One region of the Variovorax sp. GW821-FHT09B01 genome, then DNA from elsewhere that is predicted to be linked to it. Evidence: riboswitches for the same ligand, from Rfam matches in the RefSeq annotation. Region 1 holds a riboswitch; the other holds the start of a gene.
What was found. Region 1 has a riboswitch for glycine ahead of gcvT (glycine cleavage system aminomethyltransferase GcvT). Riboswitches for the same ligand answer to the same signal wherever they lie in the genome.
Positions count from the first base shown of each region.

Region 1 (3,502 bases):
CCGACGACCTGAACCTGGCGCCGGTCTCCGACGCAGTGGGCGCGGTGGTGCTGGGCGCCCATCCGGGCAATGTCGACAGCGTGTTCGTCGCGGGGCGGCCGGTGAAGCGCGACGGTCGCCTGCTCGATGTGGACCTCGATCGGCTGCGGCAGCGCGCGGCGGATTCGCAGGCCTATGTGCTGGGGCTGGCATGAGCGCCGCGCTCGATCCCCAGCTCGCGACGATCGTCGCGGCCATGCGCGCCCATGGGGCCCCACCACCATTCTCGGGCACGCCCGCCGAGGCGCGCGAACGCATGCGCCGCGCGGTCATGGCGGCGCGCGAGCGCACGACGCTGCCGGTCGTGGCTTCCACCGAGGACCGCGTCGCCGAGCACCAGGGCCTGCGCGTGCCGGTTCGGATCTATCGGCCCGTCTCGACCGAAGCGGCGTTGCCGACCGTGGTGTTCCTGCACGGCGGCGGCTTCGTGCTCGGCAGCGTCGAACTGATGGACGACATCGCGCGCAAGCTCTGCCGCGACGTCGAAGCCGTGGTGGTCTCGGTGGACTACAGGCTGGCGCCCGAGCACCCGTTCCCGGCCGCGCACGACGATGCACTGGCCGCGACCCGCTGGGCGCTGGGCCATGCGGAAATGCTCGGCGGCGATCCGTCCCGGGTCGCCCTGGCCGGCGAGAGCGCGGGCGCCAACCTCGCGGCCTGCGCCGCGCTGGCGCTGCGCGGCCATGCGCGGCCGCTGGCGGCCCAGCTGCTGGTGGTGCCGGGCCTGGACATGGCGCGCGACGTGGCCGCGATCGAGGCCCGCGGCATCGACTACCCGATGCTCGCACCCGCTGACCTGCGCGAGATCGCCCGGCTCTGCATGGGAGCCTCGGCCCACCGCGCCGCCGAGGTGCCACCGTCTCCGCTGCGCGCGGCGAACGTCGCGGGCCTGCCGCCGACCCTGATCGCCGTCGCCGGCCATGACCCGCTGCGCGAGGAGGGCCTGGCCTACGCGCACCGGCTCGAGGCGGCCGGCGTGCCGACCCGGCTGCTGCGCTTCGACGACATGTTCCACCCGTTCTTCGGCTTCTTCGCGCACTCGGCCGCCGCCGGCCGGGCCCATGACGCCATCTGCCAGGCGCTGTCGGACCGGCTGCGCCGCCACGGCTGAAGCGGCCCGCAATCCACTACACTCGCCCGGGTCAGGAGAGAGCCCCGCACGGGGCCGCCGAAGGCGCAGGGAACCCCCGAACGCTCAGGCAAAAGGACTGACACAGCGCCGGCCTTCGCGGGACGGCGTTTCCTTGCTGGAGAGAGGCCGGTGCCGCAGGCGCCCGGTCCACCGAAGGAGCAAACCCCGATCGTGGGGCGAATCTCTCAGGTAAAGCGGACAGCAGGGGTGGCCCCATGGCGCGAGCCATGGCATTCGATTGCTGCCCCCAGGAGTGCCCCGTGGCTGCTTCCGCCCCCGAATCCGAACTGCTCAAGACCCCGCTGCACGCGCTGCACCTGGAACTCGGCGCCCGCATGGTGCCCTTCGCCGGCTATTCGATGCCGGTCCAGTACCCCGCCGGCCTGATGGCCGAGCACAGGCACACGCGCGAGGCCGCGGGCCTGTTCGACATCTCCCACATGGGCCAGCTGCGCCTGTCCGGCCCCGACGCCGCGGCCGCCTTCGAGACCCTGATGCCGGTCGACGTGATCGACCTGCCCGCGGGCAAGCAGCGCTACGGCCTGCTGCTCGACGACAAGGGCGGCATCCTCGACGACCTGATGTTCTTCAACGAAGGCAACGGCTCGCTGTTCGTGATCGTCAACGGCGCCTGCAAGGTGGCCGACATCGCCCACATCCAGCAGAAGATCGGCCAGCGCTGCCAGGTGCAGCCGCTGCCCGAGCAGGCGTTGCTCGCGCTGCAGGGCCCGCAGGCCGCGGCCACGCTGGCGCGGCTGTCGCCCGGCATCGAGCGCTTCGTGTTCATGACCGGCGGCGCCGTGCAGATCGGCGGCATGGCCGCCTTCGTCACGCGCAGCGGCTACACCGGCGAGGACGGCTTCGAGATCTCGGTCGCCGCGAAGGACGCCGATGCGCTGGCGCGGCTGCTGCTGGCCCAGCCCGAGGTCAAGCCCATCGGCCTGGGCGCGCGCAACTCGCTGCGGCTCGAGGCCGGCCTGTGCCTCTACGGCAGCGACATCGACACCGGCACCACGCCGGTCGAGGCCTCGCTCAACTGGGCGATCCAGAAGGTGCGCCGCACGGGCGGCGCGCGCGCGGGCGGCTTCCCCGGCGCCGAGAAGATCCTGGCCCAGCTCGTGGCCGCCACCGGCGCCGCTGGCCACCTCGACCACGACACCCTGAAGCGCCGCCGCGTCGGCCTGGTCGCGCTCGAGCGCATCCCGGTGCGCGACGGCACGCCGCTGCAGTCCTTCGAGGGCCAGGACATCGGCCAGGTCACCAGCGGCCTGCTGGGCCCGACGGCCGACCGGCCGGTCGCCATGGGCTACGTGGCCACCGCCTTCGCCGAGCCCGGTACCCGGGTGCAGGCCATCGTGCGCGGCAAGCCGGTGCCGATGGAGGTGTCGACCCTGCCCTTCGTGCCGACGCGCTACTACCGCGGCTGACGACCGGACATCCGGCGGACCGCCGTCGCGGCTAACCTACGCCCCGGCATCGGCCACTTTTTATCCACGAGGAGTTTTTCAACATGACCATCAAGTACACCAAGGACCACGAATGGGTGCAGGCCGAGGGCGGCAACGCCACGGTCGGCATCACCGTCCATGCGCAGGACGCGCTGGGCGACGTGGTCTTCGTCGACCTGCCCGAGGTCGGCAAGAGCTTCGCCCAGGGCGATGTCGCCGGCGTCGTCGAATCGGTGAAGGCCGCGGCCGACGTGTTCATGCCCGTCTCGGGCGAGATCACCGAAGTCAACGAAGCCCTGCGCGCCGATCCCTCGCTCGCCAACAGCGCGCCGCTGGCCGAAGGCTGGTTCTTCAAGGTCAAGCTGTCCGAACCGGCGCAGCTCGACGCGCTGATGGACGAAACCGCCTACGGCAAGTTCGCCGAGGAATCCTGAGCTCCTGAAACCGGATGGCCGGACGCGAAGGCTCGCGTCCGGAAGTCCGCTCCCCCTTCTCTTCCCCCGCCCGCCATGCCCACCCCCGCCGCCCTGCCCACCCTGCAAGAACTCGAGAACGCCGAGGAATTCATCGCCCGCCACATCGGCATCGATGCCGACGACGAGGCGCGCATGCTGCCCGTGATCGGGTCGGCCACGCGCGCCGAACTCATCGACGGCATCGTGCCCGCGGCGATCCGGCGCAGCAAGCCGATGCGGCTGCCGGCACCGGCCACCGAGGCCGACGCGCTGGCCGAGCTCAAGGCGATCGCGGCGAAGAACAAGGTGTTCCGCAACTTCATCGGCCAGGGCTACTACGGCACCCACACGCCGGGCGTGATCCTGCGCAACATCCTCGAGAACCCGGCCTGGTACACGGCCTACACGCCCTACCAGGCCGAGATCTC
Region 1 is NZ_JBWKPQ010000007.1:172,252-175,753, forward strand. Features, by position in the region: gene AC07RV_RS21465 (amidohydrolase family protein) at 1-194, shown strand, start outside; gene AC07RV_RS21470 (alpha/beta hydrolase) at 191-1,150, shown strand; glycine riboswitch at 1,173-1,256, shown strand; glycine riboswitch at 1,277-1,383, shown strand; gene gcvT (glycine cleavage system aminomethyltransferase GcvT) at 1,399-2,598, shown strand; gene gcvH (glycine cleavage system protein GcvH) at 2,682-3,053, shown strand; gene gcvP (aminomethyl-transferring glycine dehydrogenase) at 3,129-3,502, shown strand, end outside.

Region 2 (3,502 bases), on a different contig from region 1:
TGGCCGGTGTTGAGGTAGAGGTTCGCGAGTTTCGTGCGGCCGATCAGTGGCACGTTGCTCGGCGTGGCCGGGCGCAGGCCGGTCCAGAACTGGGCTTGCGCGGTGTCGCCGGCGCCGGGGAACAGCTGCTCGACGCGGCGCACGATGGCTTCGCAGCGCACGCGGTTGAGGTCGCGGTCGTAGCCGTTGAGCTCGGCCGTGCCGGCGATGCGCATGCGGTCGCCCGACTCCGAGGTGTAGCGCGAGAACACCAGCTTGTATTCGTCGTCGGTCAGCGAGACCTGGTAGGCCTTGCTCGCGTCCTTGACCGGCAGCGTGACCGAATAGCCCTTGGCCGGATAGATCGGCAGCCGGATGCCCAACGGTGCCGCCAGCAGCGGGCTCAGCGAACCCATGGCCATCACGAAGGCATCGCCGCGGATGCGCTGGAAGCGGCCCTCGGCGTCGGTGACCTCGACGTGGTCGATCGCACCGCCCACCTCGCGCAGTGCGGTGATGGTGTGGCTCATCAGGAACTTCACACCGGCCTCGGCCGCGAGTCGCGCGAGTTCGCGCGCGAAGCGGTTGGCGTCGCCCGACTCGTCCTCGGCCGTGTAGGTGGCGCCGGCCAGCTGCGGCCGGATGTGGGCCAGCGCGGGCTCGAGCTTCACGGCCTCGTCGGCCGAGATCACCTGGCGCTCGCAGCCCAGCGCGCGCATCTGCTCGGCGGGCGCGAGGGCGCCGTCGAACTCCTTTTGCGTCGTGTAGAAGTGCATGATGCCCTGCGTGCGCTCGTCGTAGCGGATGCCGGTGTCGCCGCGCAGCTGCTGCAGCGTGTCGCGGCTGTAGGTGCCCAGGCGCACGATCTGCTCGATGTTGTGGCGCGTGCGCGCGGGCGTGCACTCGCGCAGGAACTGCAGGCCCCAGAGCCACTGGCGCATGTCGGCGCGGATGCGGAACAGCAGCGGGGCGTCTTCCTTGCCCAGCCACTGCAGCACCTTGAGCGGCGCGCTGGGATTGGCCCAGGGCTCGGCATGGCTCACCGAGATCTGGCCGCCGTTGGCGAAGCTGGTTTCGGCGGCCGGGGTGGCCTGCCGGTCGATCACGGTCACGTCGTGGCCGAGTTGCTGGAGGTAGTAGGCCGAGGTCACGCCGAGCAGGCCGGCGCCCAATACGATCACGCGCATTTCAAGTACCTTTCGAGGTCGAAGCGCTTGAACGGCGTGAAGGTCGTGCTACTGAATAGATAGCGCGCAACCGGACGGCCGTCCAATTGCCGCTCCCCCTGTCCTCGGTACCTGAGAGTTTCATCCGCTGCACCTCGCAGCGGACTTGCTCCTTCGGCGCAGCACGGCCGCGATGGGCGATGTGCTGGCTCTCCAGACGGCGTTTCAGTGGTTGCAGTACAGGCCCCGCGCGAAGCGTGGAGCCGACCTGAGCGTTTATGGGAGTTTGCGCCTTCGGTGGGGCTGCCTGCGCGATGCATGCGGCCCGCTCTCCTGCAATGGGTGGCGATTGTAGGCGGGCCGCGGGCACCGGCCAACCCCGGGATTCGGCCTTGCAGGCAGATGGGATAATCCGCAGTTGCCGCGCCAGCGCGGCTTTTGACCAAGCGGCACTCCAATTCACAGCACAGAGGACTCCATGATCCTGGTTACCGGCGGCGCCGGCTTCATCGGCGCCAATTTCGTCCTCGACTGGATCGCCCAAGGCGACGAACCGGTCGTGAACCTCGACAAGCTCACCTACGCCGGCAATCTCGAGACCCTGGCTTCGCTCAAGGGCGATCCGCGCCACATCTTCGTTCAGGGCGACATCGGCGACAGCGCGCTGCTCGACCGCCTGCTGGCCGAGCACAAGCCGCGCGCGGTGGTCAATTTCGCGGCCGAGTCGCACGTGGACCGCTCGATCCACGGCCCCGAGGATTTCGTGCAGACCAACGTGCTCGGTACCTTCCGCCTGCTCGAATCGGTGCGCGGCCACTGGAATGCCTTGCCGGCCGACCAGAAGGCGGCCTTCCGCTTCCTGCACGTGTCGACCGACGAGGTCTACGGCTCGCTCTCGAAGACCGACCCGGCCTTCACCGAGGAGAACAAGTACGAGCCCAACAGCCCGTACTCGGCCAGCAAGGCCGCCAGCGACCACCTCGTGCGCGCCTGGCACCACACCTACGGCCTGCCGGTGCTCACCACCAACTGCTCGAACAACTACGGCCCCTTCCATTTCCCCGAGAAGCTGATCCCGCTGATGATCGTCAATGCGCTGGCCGGCAAGCCGCTGCCCGTGTATGGCGACGGCATGCAGGTGCGCGACTGGCTCTACGTCAGGGACCACTGCAGCGCCATCCGCCGCGTGCTCGAAGCGGGCCGGCTCGGCGAGACCTACAACGTGGGCGGCTGGAACGAGAAGCCGAACATCGAGATCGTGAAGACCGTGTGCGCGCTGCTCGACGAGTTGCGTCCGCGTGCCGACGGCAAGGGCTATGCCGAGCAGATCAGCTACGTCACCGACCGCCCCGGCCATGACCGCCGCTATGCCATCGACGCGCGCAAGCTAGAGCGCGAGCTCGGCTGGAAGCCGGCCGAGACCTTCGACACCGGCATCCGCAAGACGGTCGAGTGGTACCTCGCCAATGGCGACTGGGTGCGCAACGTGCAAAGCGGCGCCTACCGCGCCTGGGTCGAGAAGCAGTACGACGCGAAGGCTTCCGCATGAAGCTGCTGCTGCTGGGCAAGGGCGGACAGGTCGGCTGGGAACTGCAGCGCAGCCTCGCGCCGCTGGGCGAGCTGGTCGCGCTCGATTTCGACAGCACCGACTTCCACGCCGACTTCAGCCGGCCCGAACAACTGGCCGACACCGTGCGGCAGGTGCGCCCCGACGTGATCGTCAATGCCGCCGCCCACACCGCCGTCGACAAGGCCGAGAGCGAGCCCGAGTTCGCGCGCAAGCTCAATGCCACCTCGCCCGGCGTGGTGGCGCAGGCCGCGCAGGAGATCGGCGCGCTGATGGTCCACTACTCGACCGACTACGTCTTCGACGGCAGCGGCAGCAAGCCCTGGAAGGAAGACGATGCGACCGGACCGCTGAGCGTCTACGGCCGCACCAAGCTCGAGGGCGAGCAACTGGTGGCGCAGCACTGCGCCAAGCACCTGATCTTTCGCACCAGCTGGGTCTATGCGGCGCGCGGCGGCAACTTCGCCAAGACCATGCTGCGGCTGGCCAGGGTGCGCGACAAGCTGACCGTCATCGACGACCAGTTCGGCGCGCCCACCGGTGCCGAGCTGCTGGCCGACATCACGGCCCATGCCATCCGCGCCACCTTGCAGGACCCGTCCAAGGCCGGGCTGTATCACGCGATCGCGGGCGGCGAGACCACCTGGTACGGTTACGCGCGCTACGTGCTCGAACTCGCGCAGCAGGCCGGCGTCGAGCTCAAGGCCGGGCCGCAGCAGGTCGAGGCCGTGCCGACCAGCGCCTTTCCCACGCCGGCCACCCGGCCGCACAACTCGCGCCTCGACACCTC
Region 2 is NZ_JBWKPQ010000008.1:292,130-295,631, reverse strand. Features, by position in the region: gene AC07RV_RS23440 (D-amino acid dehydrogenase) at 1-1,166, opposite strand, end outside; glycine riboswitch at 1,255-1,372, opposite strand; gene rfbB (dTDP-glucose 4,6-dehydratase) at 1,624-2,694, shown strand; gene rfbD (dTDP-4-dehydrorhamnose reductase) at 2,691-3,502, shown strand, end outside.
Region 2: another riboswitch for glycine. It lies ahead of AC07RV_RS23440 (D-amino acid dehydrogenase); the one in region 1 lies ahead of gcvT (glycine cleavage system aminomethyltransferase GcvT).